Regions from separate parts of the Lactobacillus sp. CA30L genome, predicted to be linked through region 1. Evidence: predicted binding sites of a transcription regulator. Region 1 holds the regulator's gene; the other holds the start of a gene.
The links. Region 1 encodes LexA, which represses DNA repair genes until DNA is damaged. Its sites were predicted from a motif close to CNAACANNTGTTNG; they were not measured.

Region 1 (5,439 bases):
AGTGCAGCACAAAACCCAAAAGGCGCTTAAAGATGCCGAGCTGCTCTTTGACCGGGATTTCTTGGGACCAAACGGATTGGTTCATGTTCTGTTCATCCATATTATTCGCCCACCTTTTCTTCTATTTCCTGTCTCTGCCACATGTCGGCATACCAGCCCCGTTCAAGCAGCAGCTGGTCGTGGGTCCCGCGCTCAACAATGCGGCCGTTTTTCAGCACCAGTATCAGGTCGGCGTTCATCACCGACGTCAGCCTGTGCGTTGCAATCAGCGTGGTCTTGCCCGCACGCTCTCTACGCAGCGAGTGCAGGATTGCCTGCTCTGTTCTAGCGTCAACCGCCGACAACGCATCGTCTAAAACCAGTATCTGACTGCTCTTCAGCAGGGCGCGCGCAATCGACATCCGCTGTTTTTGGCCACCGGACAGCGAGACGCCGTTCTCCCCGACTAGCGTGTTGTAGCCGCCCGGCATTTGCAGGATGTCATTGTGCAGGTCGCTCTTTTTAGCGGCCGCAACAATTGCGTCCGTACCCGTGTTGGCATCGGCGAACGCAATGTTCTTTTGAATGCTGGTTGAAAACAGGTAGTTGTCCTGCGGCACGTATGCAATCTGGCGCAGCAGCACGTTCAGCGGGATCTCGCGGATGTCATGGCCATTCAGCGTTATTTGGCCGTCGTAGCAGTCAAACTCACGCAGAAGCAGCTGAATTATCGTGGTCTTGCCCGCTCCCACCTTGCCGACAAGCCCAAGCGTTTGCCCCGTTTTCAGCGTAAAGTCAACGTTTTTCAGGACCGTAATCTGCGGCTCATCGGGGTAGGCAAATGACTTAACCTGAAACTTCAGGTCGCCCGCAATGTCGCCGGCACCTAAACTTTCGTCGGCATTTTGATCGGTAATTGCCGGCTTCTCGTCGAGCAGCTTTTCAATACGGTCGTAGCTGGCGCTGCCCCGCTCCAAAATGTTAAAGAGGTAGCCAATCGCAAACATCGGCCACACCATGTTGCCGATGTAGGCAATAAAGGAAACCAGCTGGCCAATTGTTAGAACCTTGCTGCTGACGAGCAGACCACCGTAAATAATCGTGATTGTGTAGGTCAGACCGATGAGAATCGTTCCCAGCGGGTCAAATAGCGCATCCCACTTGAAGACGCGCTTGTTGATCGTGATCGTATCATCGATCATCTTATCGAAGGCTGCAGTGTCGTCTTGACCCTGGCCAAAAGTCTTGAGCACCTTAATCCCCGAAACGGATTCCTGCGTCTTGTTGTTCAGACGCGAAAAGGCTGCCTGCGACTTGTCGAAGGCATCATGGAGCTGGTCGCCCAGTTTCCACGCCCCCCAGGCCAGAAACGGCAGCGGCAAAAGCGCCACGACCGTCAGGCGCCAGTCGACAAAGATAATCATGGCAACCATCGTCGAGACGCTCATGATCAGCGAGTCAACCAGGGTCAAAACACCCTCACCGGCAACTTCTTGAACGGCGGAAACGTCATTGGTTGCATGGGCCATGAGGTCCCCGGTCCGGTGCCGCTGGTAAAAGGTGCGGTCCATTTCCATAAAGTGGGCAAACAATTTCGAGCGCAACTGCAATTCCAGTTCCGCGGAACCGCCCCAGATCTGCCGGCGCCAAAAGTAACGGAAGCCATAGAGCAGGAGCGCCGCCAGGATTATTGCCAGGATCAACAGGCCATACTCCTGCCAGCTGATGTGGCCCAGTTCCAACTGGTCGGCCATTAGCCCCAGAATGCGGGGCGGCACCAGGTTGACTACCGAGGTCAAGGCCAAAAAGGCAATGCCAATCAGGTAGCGCTTCTTTTCTTTTTTAAAAAACCAGCCTAGTTTAAAAAATATTTTCATAGCTCATCTATCTTCCATAAATAAAAAGGCGGAGACAATCCTCCGCCTTTATTCTCAATCGTGCAAGACCATTATTTTTGGTGCTTCATCATGTTCATCACCTGGTTAACCTTCTTGGCCGAAGGTTTTTGGCCCATCTGTGACATCATGGCAACAATCATGTCTTCATTGATTGGTGGATTATCCTTAAAATACTTCTTCATGTATGCTCTTGCACCGTAAAAACCGCCAATTAGGCCCAGCAACAGTGCTATTACAATTAAAAAGACTGCTAATCCCATATTCATAAAATGTTCACCTCAATTTGTCCAATAGTTATATCTTACCTAAAAATTAAGTAAAATTAAAGATAAACGTTAATCTTTTCTTAAACCTTTTTCCCGTTGGGCCCGTTTGGCCTTTTCAGACGTTACCTCACGTCCGTTTTTATCAATCAGAACCAGGTTTTCAACGTCCCGCTTAAAGCCCGCGCGGAAGTTCTTGATGAACTTTTGGTGTAACTCTTTACGCTCATCTTCCTCCTCAACGCTCAGTCCGACGGTCTTTTTCTTATGGTACAGTTCGTTGATGCGGTTGATCAACTTTTTTTCTTCGTCTTCAGTCATTATTTACACCCCTTATCCTAAAAAGTCTACCTTATTTCGTCCAATAAAAAAAGTTTAATTTCTTAGAACGTTTGTTTGCGCTTATGCCAGATATTTGCTAAAATATGCTTATCAACAGTTTGTCAAGTGCAAGGGAGCAAAATTATGACCAACATTCAGGATAATAAGCAAGTGCAAATTCTACGCTACATCTATGATACCGTCCAAAAGCGGGGGTTCCCGCCCACCGTCCGCGAAATCTGCCACGCGGTTGACTTGTCGTCCACTTCGACCGTTCACGGCCACCTCTCCCGAATGGAACGCAAGGGCCTGATCATTAAGGACGCAACGAAACCGCGCGCACTGGAAATAACCGACGAGGGCAAGAAGCTGCTTGGGCTCAAGCCAACCGAAATTCCCGTTGTCGGGGTCGTCACGGCCGGTCAGCCCATTTTGGCGGTGGAGGACATTGAAGACTACTTCCCGCTGCCGCCCGACCTTGCCAACGATGCGGGCGACCTGTTCATGCTGCGGGTACACGGCGAGAGCATGATCAATGCCGGTATTCTGAACGGCGACAATGTTATCGTACGCAAGCAGAGCACCGCGACCAACGGTGAAATTGTTGTCGCCATGACCGATGAGAACGAGGCCACCGTCAAGCGTTTCTACAGGGAAAAGGATCACTTCCGCCTGCAGCCGGAAAACGACACGATGGCACCGATCATTCTGGAGAACGTGCAGATTCTGGGCAAGGTAGTCGGCCTTTACCGCAGCAATATTTTCTAGCTGCTACTGCCCGAGTTGTTTCTCCCAATCTATTCGGGCAAACGGGCTCTTGCCCTTCAATACAGCCGTTTTGCCAACTCATGAATTCCACAATTCAGGGGTTGGCCGGACGGCTTTTTTGTTGCAGAAGAAATCGTGCGCTGCCCCCTCTTGCCTGTCCGTTAGCGGCGGCGCCGCCTTGACGTCGGGGTGCAGCTGGTGCTTTAATTTTGCAAAGGAGAAAAATCAATGAATTACTTAACCTGTTTCTTAACCATTTTATACGGCGGCATCATGGGTTTGGCGGCGCTGGCAGCCCACAAAACTTTGCCCGTCTGGCTCGTTGCAGCCAATTTTCTGCTGGGCGCTGGCGTCGTCCTTGCCGGGCTAACGGACCGGCCCACAATCGTTACGGGTTTCCTGCTCGCCCTTTTAATTGTCGCCGCGGTCAACGGCATGGCACTCCACCATCGGGTTGACTGGAGCCACTGGCTCGTCCGCTTCTTCCTGACCATCCTGCTGATTGGGCTCAACCTCAATTTTTAGTTGATTTAAAGGACGCAAGAAACGCATGCGGGACGGCTGATGAAGGGGCAGGCGCCGCCTACCACCTGCCAAAAGCGGGATGCGGGACTTTCCACATCTACTGTATAATCACGCTTCACAAATACTGGGCCTGGTTTAAAACAATAAAGCCTGTCAAACCAGCATTATTGTTTTTGCTTGTGAAATTTCCATCCGTTCCACGGTCGTTTCATGGCTGCTGCTTTTCACAAAGTTGGGACTAGGGGTTATCCAGAATCTGGGCTGCAAGGTCAAGTGCCTCTTCGTGTGCGTCCCTGCCCCAGCCCCGTCCTGCATGCTGGTCCAGGTCACTGAGCGAGTCCGCCGTAAACAAAACCTGGGCAAAATCAACGCCGCGGAATTGTGCACAAGCCGCCAGTGCCGCGCATTCCATCTCCACGCAGGACGCGCCCAGGGCCTTAAACTGCTGGGCCTTTTGCGGCGTTTCCCGGAAGAAGCCATCGGTAGTCCAGGTCGTGACCTCCTTGACCCGCACTCCGTTCGTACCCATCAATTTTTCCACGCGCGTCAAAAAGGACGACCGCAGGTCAATGAAATTCTGCGCTGGCGCATAGTGCATGGACGTCCCCTCGTCGCGAATTGCCCTCGTTGGCACCAAGAAGTAGTTTTCGGGCAGGTCGACCAAAACGCCGGCCGATCCGATTGCCAGTACCTGCCTAACGCCGTAGCCAACCAGCCAGTCCAAAAGCTGTACGGCTGCCGGGGCGCCCAATTTAGCCTGGCAGAACGTGACCGTTTCGTTTGGCAAGTCAACCGCGTAGATTGGCGTCAAGCCCTCAAAGCAGTCGAACTGGCCGAGGACGCGGTGCGGGTGCTGGGCCAAAAAAGCGTCAATGGCATCGCTTGTGATAAAGGCAAACAGCAACTTGGCCGGAAAGTGGTAGTGCGTTTCGGCCTTTTCGTGGTCGGGTTCGATGACGGCGCGCGGGCTAGCATCAAAGTCCGCCAAAAACAAGTTTTCCATAGTAGTTTCCTCCACAAATTATATTGCTATCGATTTTACCATAGCCAAAAAAAGAGAACCACCCCGCAACAGGATGGTTCTCTTTAATTTAAGCGGATTAACGGCGCTTTTCTGCAATTCTAGCAGCCTTGCCGTGACGATCACGCAGGTAGTAGAGCTTGGCACGACGTACACGACCGTGACGCATCACCTCAACCTTCGCTACACGCGGGTCGTTAACCGGGAAGGTACGCTCAACGCCAACACCGGAGGCCATCTTACGAACAGTGTAAGTAGCACCAATACCGGCACCCTTCTTCTTGATAACAACGCCTTCATACATCTGAATACGCTCGTGCGTTCCTTCAACAACGCGGACGTGAACACGAACAGTGTCACCGGCGCGGAAATCAGGAATGTCATCACGCAATTGTTCTTTGGTCAATTCTTGAATTAATGGATCCATTTTTTTCTCCTTCTACGGCATTCATGGGCGCTCTTTAGCCCCAGCGGAACACCCCTAATTATTAGTGCAAACAAAATTGCACCTTGATTATTCTAGCAAACAAATCCGCTGAAATCAAGCGCGGTCCTCCTCACGCTTGACCTCTTCCAGCATCTTCTTCTCCGCGCTCGACAATTCATACTTTGCCAATAGGTCAGGGCGGTGCAGGTAGGTTGCACGCAGCGCCTCCTTGTGGCG
Region 2 (5,439 bases), on a different contig from region 1:
ACGACGCCGATATCCAGGCCGCTGCTTATGACGGGGGAGAACTGACGGCCAACTTGCTGCTGCCGCCGATCAAGGACTCGCGCCGGGCAAACGCCACGGTGCGCCGCGAGGTCAAGAAGCGCTGGGACCAAACCTACCTGCACACCTATGGCTTTGCCAATAATTATGCGTTCATGGTACGGAAGAAGGACCAGCAAAAATATCGTTTGTACAAAATTTCGGACCTGAAGAAGGTGGAAAACAAGTTTTCCTTCGGCGTTGCGTCCGAGTGGGTCAATGCGCCCGGCGTGGGCTATCCGGCCTTTCAAACGGCGTATGGCATGACCTTTAGCAAGGCGCACCCGATGAACATCGGGCTGGTTTATTCGGCCCTGAAGAGCGGCAAGATGAACGTCATCCTGGGCTACTCGACCGATGGCCGCATTGATTCCTACCACCTGCACCTGCTCCAAGACGATAAGCACTTTTTCCCACCCTACAACTGCGGCATGCTGATCAATAATTACCTGTTGCGCGAGCACCCGGAACTAAAGCCGCTTTTGCGGCGTCTTGTCGGCAATATTAACGTGCATGAGATTCGCAAAATGAACTTCCAGGTGGATGACAAGCTGCTGGAACCAGCAACCGTTGCCCGCCAGTTTTTAGTGAAGCACAATTACTTTAGGGGGCAAAATAATGGCTAAGTTATCTTTATGGCGGCAGTTTATCTATTATTATCAGCATAATGGCGGCTACGTGCTTGAGCAATTCAACCGCACGTTTCTGATTTCAATATACGGGGTCCTGTTTGCCGCAATCATCGGAATTCCAATCGGTATTTTCATTTCGCGCAACGCCCACCTGGGCGACTTTGTAGTGGAAATTGCCAACTTCATCCAGACCATTCCCTCGCTTGCCCTCTTGTCAATCATCATGATCGGGCTGGGCCTTGGCGTCATGACGGTCATCGTTACCGTCACGCTGTATTCGCTCTTGCCGATCATCAAGAACACGTACACGGGCATGCGGAACGTCAACAAGGACATCATCGACTCTGGCAAGGGCATGGGCATGACGAAGCTGCAGCTGCTCTACATGGTGCGCCTGCCGCTGTCGCTGTCCGTAATTATTGCCGGCCTAAAAAACGCGCTGGTCATCGCGATCGGGATAACCTCAATCGGTTCGTTCGTTGGCGCGGGCGGTCTGGGCGACATTATCATCCGCGGAACCAACGCTACGAGCGGCAGCGCAATAATTTTGGCGGGTGCACTCCCGACGGCCTTGATGGCCATCATGGTCGACCTGCTTCTGAATTTTATGCAAAAATGGCTGCAGCCCCGGGGACTCAGACGGTAAAATTTTAGGAGAAATGTGGCTTTTTTGGCGTAATTAATAGTGCAAGGCAAAAAAATCAAAACGCTTGTTCGCTTTTTCTTGCAAATAACAAGTGAATCAAAGTATAATTAACGAGGATTAATTAACGATTATTAGAGGAGGAAAACAAGTCTTGGCCAAAGATGAAAAGAAGGCTGCGCTGGACGCGGCACTGAAGAAAATTGAGAAAAATTTTGGCAAGGGTGCCGTTATGCGGATGGGCGATAAGGCAAACACCAAGATTTCAACCGTTCCGTCCGGTTCGCTTGCGCTAGACGCCGCCCTCGGCGTGGGTGGCTACCCCCGGGGACGAATAGTTGAAATTTACGGACCAGAATCTTCCGGTAAAACCACCGTTGCACTGCATGCGGTTGCTGAGGTCCAGAAACGCGGCGGCACGGCGGCCTATATCGATGCCGAAAACGCAATGGATCCGGCCTATGCCGAGGCACTGGGCGTTGACGTGGACGCGCTGATTCTGTCCCAGCCCAACACGGGTGAAGAGGGCCTCCAGATTGCTGATACCCTGATTAGCAGCGGTGCCATCGACATCCTAATTGTTGACTCCGTTGCGGCGCTTGTTCCGCAGGCTGAAATAGACGGCGACATGGGCGATAGCCACGTCGGGCTGCAGGCCCGTTTAATGAGTCAAGCCCTGCGCAAGCTCTCCGGCAACATCAATAAGACCAAAACAATTGCGATTTTTATCAACCAGATTCGTGAAAAGGTTGGCATCATGTTTGGCAACCCGGAGACCACGCCTGGTGGTCGTGCGCTCAAGTTTTACGCGACCGTTCGGCTTGAAATCAGGCGGGCGGAGAAGATTAAGCAGACCGGCGGTGAGATTACCGGTAACCGTGTCAAAATCAAGGTGGTCAAGAATAAGGTTGCCCCGCCGTTCAAGGTTGCCGAGGTTGACATGATGTACGGCCAGGGGATCTCGCAGAGCGGTGAACTGCTTGACATGGCGGCCGAAAAAGATATTGTCAACAAGGCCGGCTCGTGGTATTCATATAATGACGAGCGGATTGGCCAGGGCCGTGAGAACGCGAAGAAGTACCTGGAAGAGCACCCGGATATTTACGCAGACGTTGAACAGCAGGTGCGCCATGCCTTTGGCATCGATGAGGACTCGATTGCCGACCGCGAGGACCCGGAGAAGGTCAAGGCGAAGAAGGCCCAAGAAGTCAAGCCTGCAGAAAAGGAGGCTTCCGCAGATAAGGAAGCCGATAGCAAAAGCAATTAGAGTTGAAGAGATTAACCTTGACCTGTAAAGTGGTCAAGGTTTTTTCTATTAATTGACATAACCCTTGCGGTTCTTTATCATTAATACTGTGTGAATAATCTTAAAAATAAAAAAGGCGATAGTAATCATGACAAAAATAATTTTGATTCCCGTCGCGATTGTTATTATTTCAATTTTAATGGGTGCAGATATTGGATACCTTATCCGCAGGGATATCTGGGAAAAGAAGGCGCAGAATGCGCAAAACGATGCCGACCATATTCTAACTGAAGCAAAAAAACAGGCAGCTTTAACTAACTCTGAAGCTTTGCGACAGAAGGTGCTAGTAGAGCAGAGTGCGCAAAACACCAAGAAGGAAAAAATTCTTGAGGCGCAGGAAAAGATTCAGGGCTACCGGCAAAAAGTTGAAGACGACCTGAACGTCAAGCGTGCCGAAATTGCACGTGACAACAATCGTCTAAAACAGCGTGAGGATACGCTTGACCACAAGAACGAGCTGCTGGTGGAACGTGAAAATGGACTAGCCAAGAAGGAGGAACAATTAAAGAAGGACCAAACTGAACTGAGCAAGAAAGTTCAGGATGCAAATGATTTAATTGAACAAAGCCAGCAAAAGCTTTACGAAGTTGCCCACTTAGACCAGGAACAGGCGAAGAAGCTTGTTCTGAATCAATTATCTGAGCAATTGTTCAAGGAGCGGGCAGAAATGATTAGGAACAGCAATGAAGAAGTTCATGCCAAGGCCGATCATTATGCGCGCAAGGTAATTATTGATGCAATTCAGAGCAGTTCTGCCGATACCGTTGCCGAAACCACGGTTTCGGTGGTTGACTTGCCCAATGAAGAGATGAAGGGACGGATTATCGGCCGTGAAGGCCGCAACATCCGTTCATTTGAAGCCCTCACTGGTGTGGATCTGATCATTGATGATACGCCTAAGGTTGTTACCCTCAGCGGGTTTGATGCGATCAGGCGGGAGATTGCCAAACGGGCAATGGAGCGTCTGGTTAAAGACGGTCGGATTCACCCAGCTCGCATTGAAGAGATGGTGGACAAGGCACGCAAAGAAGTAAACGACGATATTTATGAAGCGGGTGAGAGCGCCTTGATGGAGCTGGGGATTCACAAGATGAACCCGGAACTAGTCAAGATACTCGGCCGGCTTAAATATCGGACCTCTTACGGGCAAAATGTTTTGGGGCACTCAATTGAAGTTGCCAAATTAGCCGGAACAATGGCTGCTGAACTTGGTTTAAATGAAAAATTAGCGGTTCGCGCGGGATTATTACACGATATTGGAAAAGCCATCGATCATGATATTGAAGGTTCACACGTCGAAATTGGCGTTGAGTTAACCAGGAAGTACCATGAATCAGATGTAGTTGTTAACGCAATTGCGGCGCACCACGGGGATGTGCCGAAGTTATCGTTTATTGCCGAACTGGTTGTTGCGGCAGACACGATTTCCTCGGCCCGGCCGGGCGCCAGGAGCGAAAGCTTGGAAAACTATATTAGACGGTTGACCGAGCTTGAGCAGATTGCCAAGCGGTATGACGGGGTCAAGCAGGCATACGCCATTCAGGCCGGACGTGAGGTCCGGGTGATGGTGGAGCCGGAGAAGATTTCGGACGACCGCATCACCGTTTTGGCACGTGACATTCGTAACCAGGTTGAAAAAGAACTGGATTACCCCGGTAACATTAAAATTACCGTTATCCGCGAAAAACGCGTCGTTACAGTTGCAAAATAGGCAAAAAACTGGATCTTTGGATCCGGTTTTTTGTTTGCCTATTTTTACTGTGACTTATATCACTAATTCGCAAAGAGCTGTGGCGTAGTTAGACATAAAATATCGCAATTAATTATATTTTGCTAAAATGAAAGGGTATACAATAATAATTAAGTGGAGGGAGATAAGCTGTGGGCCAAGAAGAAACACGCGAGTGTAAGGACTTTTTGCAGGAGTTGGGTTATCCGTTTGACTCGATTTCTGGTTTGCTGGATGCCGGTGCAATAAGCAAGTATTTAAACTCAAAGTGGATCAAGAATTCACATGTGTTTGAAATCCTGGATAAAAAAGCAAGCGACAAGCAATTACTGAAATGCAGCGACGTCCGCAATTTTTACCAGTTTATGCCACCGTATTTTGCTGCACTGTCAAGTCAGAATGGCAAGCAGGCAATTTTCCGCTTAGCGTCTTATGAGCAGTTGATTGGTCCACTGAAATTAGGCACATTTAAGGAGGGTGAGAATTTACGAATTCATATCAGTTACCTTGACCAGTACCGCAAAAGGTCTCGCTTTAGTCTTCTGGTTGATCAGTTGTCGTTGGTTAGCATGTTGCGGTTTGGTACGAATAAACGGGTTGAGCCGGTTTCAATCGGCAGCATATTCACTTATGGTCCGGATATATCCGAGTATCTGGGGATTGCCCCGCAGAAGAGCGTGGACAATTATCTGGTGTTCAAAGAGCAGGATTTGCTTCAGTCCTTTATTACCCAAAACGATATACTCTGGAATTTCATGGAGCCCGGTTTAAAGAAATACATTGGCGAACTGAACGTTGATCCACCCTTTGCAGCCGTAGTGCAGAACACGCTGTTCCGGCTGATTGCCGGGGGTAACTTTCAGTTGAAGGACGTAGCAAACTCAATCGGTATCTCGCCCCGCACTCTCCAACGCTGGTTGGAAAAAGAGGGAACGACCTTTGAAAAGCAGCTAGTCACAGTTCAAAAATTCCTAGCACTGAACTTGCTTCAGGACGTGAACATAGATACAGCTGAGGTCAGTTTCTTAGTCGGTTTTAGCAATGTAACAACTTTTTATAAGGCCTTTAAAAA

Region 2: recA (recombinase RecA) is a predicted target of LexA. The motif match lies at 1,393-1,406, and genes of this name have one in related genera.

Annotation. Positions count from the first base shown of each region.
Region 1 covers NZ_JBWXGB010000005.1:51,297-56,735, forward strand. The annotation lists gene AC2JF8_RS06800 (ABC transporter ATP-binding protein) at 1-100, opposite strand, end outside; gene AC2JF8_RS06805 (ABC transporter ATP-binding protein) at 102-1,856, opposite strand; gene AC2JF8_RS06810 (YneF family protein) at 1,928-2,143, opposite strand; gene AC2JF8_RS06815 (DUF896 domain-containing protein) at 2,213-2,461, opposite strand; gene lexA (transcriptional repressor LexA) at 2,606-3,229, shown strand; gene AC2JF8_RS06825 (hypothetical protein) at 3,458-3,754, shown strand; gene AC2JF8_RS06830 (nucleoside phosphorylase) at 3,993-4,757, opposite strand; gene rplS (50S ribosomal protein L19) at 4,855-5,202, opposite strand; gene trmD (tRNA (guanosine(37)-N1)-methyltransferase TrmD) at 5,317-5,439, opposite strand, start outside.
Region 2 covers NZ_JBWXGB010000001.1:105,358-110,796, forward strand. The annotation lists gene AC2JF8_RS00535 (glycine betaine ABC transporter substrate-binding protein) at 1-683, shown strand, start outside; gene AC2JF8_RS00540 (ABC transporter permease) at 676-1,335, shown strand; gene recA (recombinase RecA) at 1,487-2,599, shown strand; gene rny (ribonuclease Y) at 2,727-4,349, shown strand; gene AC2JF8_RS00555 (helix-turn-helix transcriptional regulator) at 4,520-5,439, shown strand, end outside.